4 regions of the Aquitalea magnusonii genome follow, and region 2 is predicted to be linked to each of the others. Evidence: predicted binding sites of a transcription regulator. Region 2 holds the regulator's gene; each other region holds the start of a gene.
The links. The regulator FNR, encoded in region 2, switches genes on or off when oxygen is low (the NO sensors DNR and NnrR bind a similar motif). The targets are predictions, from matches to a motif close to TTGATNNNNATCAA.

Region 1 (2,201 bases), 1.1 Mb from region 2:
CGGGTCAGCCTGAATGGGCAGACCATCAGCAAGGCCAGCAGCAAGTTTCCGGCGGGGACGCCGCTGGAAGTGCGGCCGGACCCGTCCGACCGCTTTGTCTCACGCGGTGGGCAGAAGCTGGATGCCGCCCTGCAGGCAGCCGGGCTGGATATCCAAGGCTGGCGGGTGCTGGACGTGGGCCAGTCCACTGGCGGGTTTACCGACTGCGTGCTGCAAGCCGGGGCTGCCCATGTGGTTGGCGTGGATGTGGGGCATGACCAGTTGCATCCGCGGCTGTGGGATGACCCGCGCGTACGTTGCTTTGAAGGGGTGAATGCGCGTGAGCTGGATCGCCAGCGCCTGTTGCAGGCCAATGACGGATTGCCTTTCGACCTGATGGTGTGCGATGTGTCCTTTATTTCGCTCACCCTGATCCTGCCATCTGCCTTGCCCTTGCTGGCTGACAACGGCTGCCTGCTGGGCCTGGTGAAACCGCAGTTCGAGGTGGGGCGCGGTGCCTTGGGCCATGGCGGCATCGTGCGCGATGAAAGCCTGTTTGACGGGGTGAAAGACAAGATCACCGACTGTCTGGACGAGCTGGACTGGAAGGTTGAGCGCTGGCTTGACAGCCCGATTACCGGTGCCGATGGCAACAAGGAATTCTTTGTGCTGGCCCGTCCGCTGTTCTGAACCGGCAAAGAAAATCCGCAGAGGCATTGGCACTCTGCGGATGGCACCCGCCACCTTGCCTGTGGCGTTGTGGTGCGGTGGGATGACAAAACCGATCTATCAGTCTTCGCTGCCGCGAACCACCAGCAAGGGGCAATGTGTCTTGCGCATGACATTTTCGGCAAAGCTGCCCAGCAGCAAATGCGCGAGGCCGGTACGGCCATGGGTGCCGATAACAATGAGTTCGGCATGACGGCTGTCGGCAAAGCGGATCAGTGCATCCGCCATATCCTTGCCGCCCTCCCAGCTTTCTGCAATATGGCAGTCTACCCGGCTGACCCCTTCATTGATTGCGCGCTTCTGCGCCTTGTCCAGCAAATCCCGCGCCTGGCGAAAGGCCAGATCGTGCAATTGATGGGTGTCCAGCGCACCCACTCCTTCGATGGCCATATCGCGCAAGCTGGCGACATGTACCAGGGAAATGGCAGAGGACGCAATTTTTGCAATCCTTATTGCTTCATCTAGTGCTTTTTCTGCGGTCTTGCTACCATCAACAGCAATCACGATATGTTGATACATGGCACACTCCTCGTAAAACCATCATGTCAGCCAGCCTGTTGTGCAGGTCGGCGCTGTCCGGGCGCCTGACTCGGGAGTCATCAGAAGGGCGCGACAGAATATTGTCTTTGTTTTTTTAGCATACTAGCCAGCGCTGGGCGGCTTCCCGAACTATTTGTTGGCCGCTTGATCTATAACAAGTTCAAGCAAAAAGTGCTGCCATTTGGTACTAATACGACAAATTGCATTATGATATTGGCTTGCGCCCAACCGATCAGGGAGACTGGTTTCACATCATGATGATCTTTGCTTTACTGTGTTTGCTGGCCATCGCAGCCATTGTTGCCTGGGGCCTGCAGTCCGGAAAACGTAAAAAAAACCAGCAAGTGGCCGATAGCCGCATTTACGCTGCACACACCCAGTCACGTCCGCTGGAGCCATTGGAGCACAGCACGGGCCACGCCTTTGGCCTGCTGCTGAAAGCCGCGCGGGGGGACCGCTCGGTGGTGGAAAAATGGATTACCAGCGAGCAACACCAGAATGTCCCGCCGCTTACCCGCGAGGGTGCGATCGAACAATTGGCACGCCGCCTGCAGGCCTCGCGTCGCTGACAGCCTTAATCTCCCAGCACCACGCCCTCGCGCCGCGGGTCGGCACCACCGACATAGCCATTTGTTGTCCTGACAATGGCCGACAGGCCACTGGTCATCTCGGTTTCTTCCACGCGATGGCCCAGTGCGCCCAGGCGCGCGCGCGCTGGCGTCAGCCCGCGCCCGCTTTCCAGTTCGGTTACGCCGTTGCGGTTGCCATAATGCGGCAGGCTGACCGCTTGCTGCGGGTCCAGTTTCCAGTCCAGCAGGCCCAGTAGCGTCTGGCTGACATAGCCGATGATCTGGCTGCCGCCCGGTGAGCCGGTGGCCAGCAGGAACTGCCCGCGGGCATCGAATACCACGGTAGGGGACATGCTGCTGCGTGGGCGCTTGCGTGCTTCCACC
Region 2 (2,201 bases):
GCATAGTTGTACAGCGCCAGACGGTCCGGAGCGATGGCAATCACCTTGTCCAGCGTGCGTTTGAGCGACTCGCGCGTTTGCAGAGGCAGGCCGTAGATCAGATCCACGCTGACCGACTTGAAGCCGGCTTCGCGTGCAGCCTCAATCACCTCCAGCGTTTCCGCCTCGCTTTGCACGCGGTTGACTGCCTGCTGCACCTGCGGATCGAAGTCCTGAATACCCACGCTCATGCGGTTGAAGCCCAAACGCGCCAGATGATGCACGGTTTCACGACCCACCTTGCGCGGGTCGATCTCGATGGAATATTCTCCCTCCGGCAAAAAATCGAAGTGCGTTCGCAGCATGCTCATCAGCCGGTCAAGCTGCGCATCGGACAGGAAGGTCGGCGTGCCGCCGCCAAAGTGCAGCTGGATGATTTTTTCCCGGCAACCAAGTGCAGCGGCAACCAGCTTGATCTCTTTTTCCAGATAGTCGAGATAACGGTCGGCGCGGCTTTTGTCCTTGGTGATGATTTTGTTACAGCCGCAGTAGTAACATACCGTGTTGCAGAACGGTATGTGAACGTACAATGATATTGCGTTCTGATGCATGCCCAGATGGCGCTGCATCAGCCAGCTTTTATAGTCCTTCTCGCCAAACACCGGGGTAAACCGGTCTGCGGTCGGGTAAGAAGTGTATCTTGGGCCAGAGCCATCAAGACGTTCGATCAATGCTCGGTCGAACTCACAGTGGGTAGGCGAAAACGGATGGGTGGTGTGCATGTCGTCGGGTATTGATAGTCAAACGTCAGGTGGACTGGTAAATTTGCGGAAAACGTGCGAATTCCGCTTTGACAAGGGTCAAGCTTCTTTACAGGGTTGTACAAAACACTCGATGTCAGACCAAAACCAACACACTCTGCATGCACTGAAGGTGTCCTGCTCCAACTGCAGCTTGCGCGAACTCTGCCTGCCCATCGGGCTGAACCGCGACGAGATGACCCAACTGGACGCAGTGATCCGTCAGAGCCGCCGCCTCAAGCGCGGTGAGTACCTGTTCCGCAGCGGCGAGACCTTCAAGTCCCTGTTTGCCGTGCGTACCGGTTTCTTCAAGACCAGCGTCGCCAGCCAGGATGGTCGCGAGCAGGTCACGGGCTTCCTGATGTCCGGCGAACTGATGGGCCTGGACGGCATTTCTTCCAATGTCCACGGTTGCGATGCCATCGCACTGGAAGACAGCGAAGTGTGCGAACTGCCCTTCAACCGCATGGAAAGCCTGGGGCGCGACATTCCCAGCCTGCAGCATCACTTTTTCCGGCTGATGAGCCGCGAGATCGTGCGTGACCAAAACGTCATGCTGCTGTTGGGCAATATGAAAGCGGAAGAACGTCTGGCCGCCTTCCTGCTGAATCTGTCGCAGCGCCTGTCCACCCGCGGCTTTGCCGCCAACGATTTCATCCTGCGCATGAGCCGTGAGGAAATCGGCAGCTTCCTCGGCCTGAAACTGGAAACCGTCAGCCGCACGCTGTCCAAGTTCCAGCAGCAAGGCTGGCTGAGCGTGGACCACAAGCACATCCAGCTGATCAAGGCCGATGCACTGAAAGACCTGATCTCCGGTTGCACCCACGCCAACGGCGTATAAGCCGGCAGCACGCTAGCAAACCATCCGGGCGGTGGGCGCCAAGGCGCCTTACCGCCCTTCTTGCATCTTCTGCCCATCCGGGCAGGCGCGCCATTCTCCGCAAGCACTAACTCTTCCGGGCAGGGTATTACCAGCGCCCGATCAGCATGCCGGCCACCAGTTGCTCGGCCCGTTCGGCCACTTCGGCCAGCTGCGCGGCCGCGGGCTCGCCGCGTACCACCACGGCGGGCAGCACTTCGTGCCAGCCATAGCCAGCGATGATGCGCCGCATGGATTGCAATGCGCCCAGACCATCGTTTCCCGCCGACACCAGCAGCAGGCAGGCCAGCCCCTCGGTGCGGCCCTGCGCCGGGTAGAAGGTGCGGTCAAAGAAATCTTTCAGCTTGCCCGCCATATAGCCAAAATTCTCCGGCGTTGCCAGCACGATGCCGTCTGTTGCCAGCAAATCATCCAGCGTGGCCTGCTCGGCGGGCAGGCAGTTGAACTGCAGGTCATCGGCCAGCCCCGCTACGCTGGCACGCACCGCCGCCACCAGTTGCAAGGTGCGACCGGTCTGGCTGGCATACAACAGAAGCAAGCGC
Region 3 (2,201 bases), 1.4 Mb from region 2:
CGCGATCACCGGTGTAATTGCGCACCAGTTCGTTGATGCCATTCACCCCCACGGTGGAGAAGTGATTGCGCAGCGTGCCCAGATAGCGCTTGGTGTAGGGGTACAGGCCATCATCCATCCAGCCCTGCACCCGTTCGCGCTTGATTTCCAGGCTGATGCGGGCCAGTGCCAGCAGACGGTCGGTTTCGGCCAGCAGGCCTTCCCAGTCACCCCGGAAGCGATAGCCCAGCCGCGCGCAGTTAAGCGTAACCACGCCTAGCGAACCGGTTTGTTCGGCGCTGCCAAACAGGCCGTTGCCGCGCTTGAGCAGCTCGCGCAGGTCCAGTTGCAGGCGGCAGCACATGGAGCGCACCATTTGCGGCTCCAGGTCGGAATTCAGGAAGTTCTGGAAATACGGCAGGCCGTAACGCGCGGTCAGGTCAAACAGCAAATCGGCGTTGGCGCTGTCCCAGTCAAAATCCGGCGTGATGTTGTAGGTGGGAATGGGAAAGGTAAACGCCCGGCCATGGGCATCGCCCGCCCCCATCACCCGCAGGAAGGCGCGGTTGATGCGGTCCATTTCCGGCTGGCAATCGCCATAGCAGAAGGGCATTTCCTCACCGGCGATGATGGGGATTTGCCCGGCCAGGTCCACCGGGCAGGTCCAGTCGAAGGTGAGGTTGGTAAACGGGGTTTGCGTACCCCAGCGCGAGGGGACGTTAAGGTTGTAGACAAACTCCTGCATCGCCTGCTCTACCTGGGCATCACTCAGCGCATCGCGTTTGACAAAGGGTGCCAGATAGGTGTCCACGCTGGAAAATGCCTGTGCGCCTGCCCATTCGTTTTGCAAGGTGCCAAGGAAATTCACCATCTGGCCCAGGGCGGAACCCAGGTGACGCGGCGGCGCGGATTCCACCCGCCCCGGCACGCCATTGAAGCCATCATGCAGCAACTGACGCAGCGACCAGCCGGCGCAGTAACCGGCCAGCACGTCCAGATCATGCAGGTGGAAGTCTGCATCGCGGTGAGCCTGCGCCACCTGCGGCGGGTAGATGCCATCCAGCCAGTAGTTGGCGGTGAGCTTGCCGGCGGCGTTGAGTATCATCCCGCCCAGGCTGTAACCCTGGTTGGCATTGGCAGAAACACGCCAGTCGGCGCGGCTGAGGTATTCGTCCAGCGTGGCAAGCGGATTCACCAGTACAGTATTTTTCATAACAATATGTAGTGATTTAAAATTTCAAAACACTATATATTGATTTTTCTGCCACGGCAGCGCTGACAGAAAAAGACTTGATCCGTATCAAGCGCAGCCCTGCCCCACGGCCAAGCCACGTTGGCCGGCGCACCCGCCAGCACCGCATGGCTGACCAGCGCGCAGAACGGTCAGCTCAGCGGACTATAATGGGCTGCAACACCCGGCCGCCGTCCCCTGGCGGCACCAACCTTGAGATAAGCAGATAAGCCCAGGCCCACGGCCTTGCGGCGGCACACTATTCATGATCAGCAATCTGCAACCGTCATCGCAGGAAAAAGTGCGCATCGAACAGATCCGCCTGCTGCTCAATAATCTGGGCAGCTCGGTGCTGCCCGGCATTCTGGTGGTATTGCTGGTGGCCTATGCCTTGCAACACCAGGCCGACCCCTTGCGACTGAGCGGGTGGTGCGTGCTGGTGATTGCCTCCAAGCTCATCGACATTGTCGACGCCCGCCGTATTCTGGCCCGGCCCATTCTGCCTGCCGCACTGCCCAGGCTGCGGCGGCGTCTGGTACTGCTGCACGCCATCGACGGTGCCGCCTGGGGCAGCCTGATGTGGGTGGGTCTGAATCCGGCATCGCCGCCAAGCTGGATTCTGGCCATTGCCGTGCTGTCCGGCGTGGCTGGCAATTCCATGTCCATCCTGTCGCCCGTGCTGCCGGTGTTCATCGGCTTCATTTCACTGGAGCTGGGCATGATCGCGCTCAAGTCGCTGTTATCGGATGCGCTGGCGCTAAACACGCTGGGGCTGGCTGCCATCATGTATCTGGCCACCCTGCTGATGCAGGCGCGTAATAGCGAACGCGCCGCGCGTGGGGCCATCGAACTGCGCTTTGAAAACCTGGAACTGGTAGACCGGCTGCGCCAGGCGTCTGCCGAATCGCGCCGGGCACAACAGGAGGCAGAGCAGGCCAATCTTGCCAAGTCGAAATTCCTGGCCGCCGCCAGCCACGACCTGCGCCAACCC
Region 4 (2,201 bases), 2.3 Mb from region 2:
CTATTATTCGCACTCTTCTGCGGCGGGTCTCCTCGCATTGTACGGTAGCAAACCTGGTCAGGTCCGGAAGGAAGCAGCCATAGTTACTTAGTGCAAGTGCCGAGGGTCAGGCTCGCCACCCCTCCCCTTTGTTTTCCATCATCTGTGTACATGTTTACGACATGAAGCTACCATTTTTCGGCCAAATGGTGTTCATTCCATTGTATTCATAGATAAGAATACGCTAACATAGCAAACATGCGTATGTAATCCATCCAGGAACTTAATGATTATTTTCAAATCAGATTATTCCTTATGGATTTTCTTTGCTATTTTTAGGACATAGGGCAGTGTCCTAAGCCAGAACAATAATTCAATACAATACTGTTTAGCCTTTTAAGAGGAACAACCCATGAAACTCTTTGAAAAAATCACCAACCCGCGTGAAATCCGCCGCAAGCTCGGCCTCAACCAACAGGAATTCTGGAGCCGCATTGGCGTAACCCAGTCCGGTGGTTCTCGTTACGAAAGCGGTCGCAACATGCCAAAACCGGTACGCGAACTGCTGCGTCTGGTGCATGTTGAGCAGATCGACCTGTCGAAGGTGCGCCGCGAAGACTTCGAAATCGTCGAGTATCTGAAGGAAACCCACCCTGACCTGTACAAGAGCCTGCGCAAGGCCGTACGTGCCAAGATGGAAGCTCAGGAAGGCAGCAGCGAAGCAACCGCAAGCTGATCGCGCTTTCTGATCCAAGGGCAGTGGCGCTCATCCTCGCTGATGAGCACCACTGCCCTTTTTCATGCCTGAGCCATAGCCCGCAACACCAGGTCCTTCCGCTTACTCACCGGCGTTACGCACCAGCAAAACCGGCACATCCGCCTGCTTGAGCAAGCCCTCGGCCACGCTGCCCATCAGGATGTGCATCAAGCCGCTCCAACCGTGGGTTCCCATCACCACCAGATCGGCCCCCCAGCTATTGGCATCATCCAGCAACACCGAGGCAATCTTGTCGCCCCAGCTTTCCAGGATCTTCACTTCCGGTGTCAGCCCGGCAGCCACTGCCTGCGCCTGCGCCTGACCCAGCACTTGCTCACCAGCTTGCTTGATGGATTTTTGCAGTTCTGCCGCATCAAGAAACTCGGTGCCACCCCAGCCAAACTGCGCCAGATCCACCACATGCACCAGCCGGATGGTGCTGTTCATGCTTTTCGCCAGCCGGCATGCTTCAGCCAGCGCAAGGTTGGAAGTGTCGCTGTCGTCCACCGGCACAAAAATGCGTTGGTACATAACCCTCTCCTTGTGTGTGTGTTGGTACTATGCATTCAGTCTATCAAACCGAGCCTGCCAGCGGTTGATGCAGATTAAGACAGTCGATTAGACTGAAGGCCATTTTATTCAGGTGAAATCATGGCCCGCATCAAGATTGCGCTTCCCGAGCACTTCCTTTACCAGACCAGCATGGAGGTTCGCATCGGTGACATCAACTATGGCGGTCACATGGCCAATGATGCCATTTTACGGCTGGCCCATGAGGTACGCTTGCGCTGGCTCAACAGCATGGGTTACAGCGAACTGGATGTCGAAGGTGCCGGGATTATCATGGCTGATGCTGCGATAATGTACCGCGCCGAGGTCTTTCATGGCGACAGTCTGCTCTTCAAGCTGGGTATATGTGACCCCAACAAATATGGGCTGGATATCGTCTACCAGGCAATCGATGGCAACAGTGGCAAAGAAGTGGCAAGATTGAAGACGGGAATCGTCTTTTTCGACTACCAGACCCGTCAGGTGGCCACCATGCCACCGGCCTTCGCCACCAGACTCAACCAATAACAACAGGGGATTCCGTCATGCGTCCATATCCGATCAACAGCCCGCAGGCCATTGCCCGTTTACTGGCAATGTTCATGATTTCCGATGGCAATATGGATCCGCGCGAGCTGGACTTGCTAGAAGACGTCAACGTGTACGATCTGATCAAGCTGCCACGCAAACAGTTTGCTCAGGTGCTGGTGGAATACTGTGACGACATTTCTGACGAGGCAGAGCAGGATGGCACCATCCATCTGCTGGACAGCGACCGCATCGAAGCCATGCTGGCAGAAGTGACCGACCCGAACAAACGCATTCTGACCTGCGTTCTGGCCATGGACATCAGCAAGTCCGACGGCACCATCAGTGATCCGGAAATCGTCCTGCTACGTCACATGATGAAAGAATG

Region 1: DLM_RS21235 (universal stress protein) is a predicted target of FNR. The motif match lies at 1,393-1,406, and genes of this name have one in related genera.
Region 3: DLM_RS09850 (ribonucleoside triphosphate reductase) is a predicted target of FNR. The motif match lies at 1,270-1,283, and genes of this name have one in related genera.
Region 4: DLM_RS05810 (universal stress protein) is a predicted target of FNR. The motif match lies at 1,332-1,345, and genes of this name have one in related genera.

What each region holds. Positions count from the first base shown of each region.
Region 1 covers NZ_AP018823.1:4,523,923-4,526,123, forward strand. The annotation lists gene DLM_RS21230 (TlyA family RNA methyltransferase) at 1-669, shown strand, start outside; gene DLM_RS21235 (universal stress protein) at 769-1,227, opposite strand; gene DLM_RS21240 (hypothetical protein) at 1,503-1,817, shown strand; gene ggt (gamma-glutamyltransferase) at 1,823-2,201, opposite strand, start outside.
Region 2 covers NZ_AP018823.1:3,468,187-3,470,387, forward strand. The annotation lists gene hemN (oxygen-independent coproporphyrinogen III oxidase) at 1-761, opposite strand, end outside; gene fnr (fumarate/nitrate reduction transcriptional regulator Fnr) at 874-1,620, shown strand; gene DLM_RS16505 (flavodoxin family protein) at 1,748-2,201, opposite strand, start outside.
Region 3 covers NZ_AP018823.1:2,065,914-2,068,114, forward strand. The annotation lists gene DLM_RS09850 (ribonucleoside triphosphate reductase) at 1-1,192, opposite strand, end outside; gene DLM_RS09855 (hybrid sensor histidine kinase/response regulator) at 1,476-2,201, shown strand, end outside.
Region 4 covers NZ_AP018823.1:1,191,116-1,193,316, reverse strand. The annotation lists RNA gene ffs (signal recognition particle sRNA small type) at 22-120, shown strand; gene DLM_RS05815 (helix-turn-helix domain-containing protein) at 392-715, shown strand; gene DLM_RS05810 (universal stress protein) at 818-1,267, opposite strand; gene DLM_RS05805 (thioesterase family protein) at 1,388-1,813, shown strand; gene DLM_RS05800 (TerB family tellurite resistance protein) at 1,831-2,201, shown strand, end outside.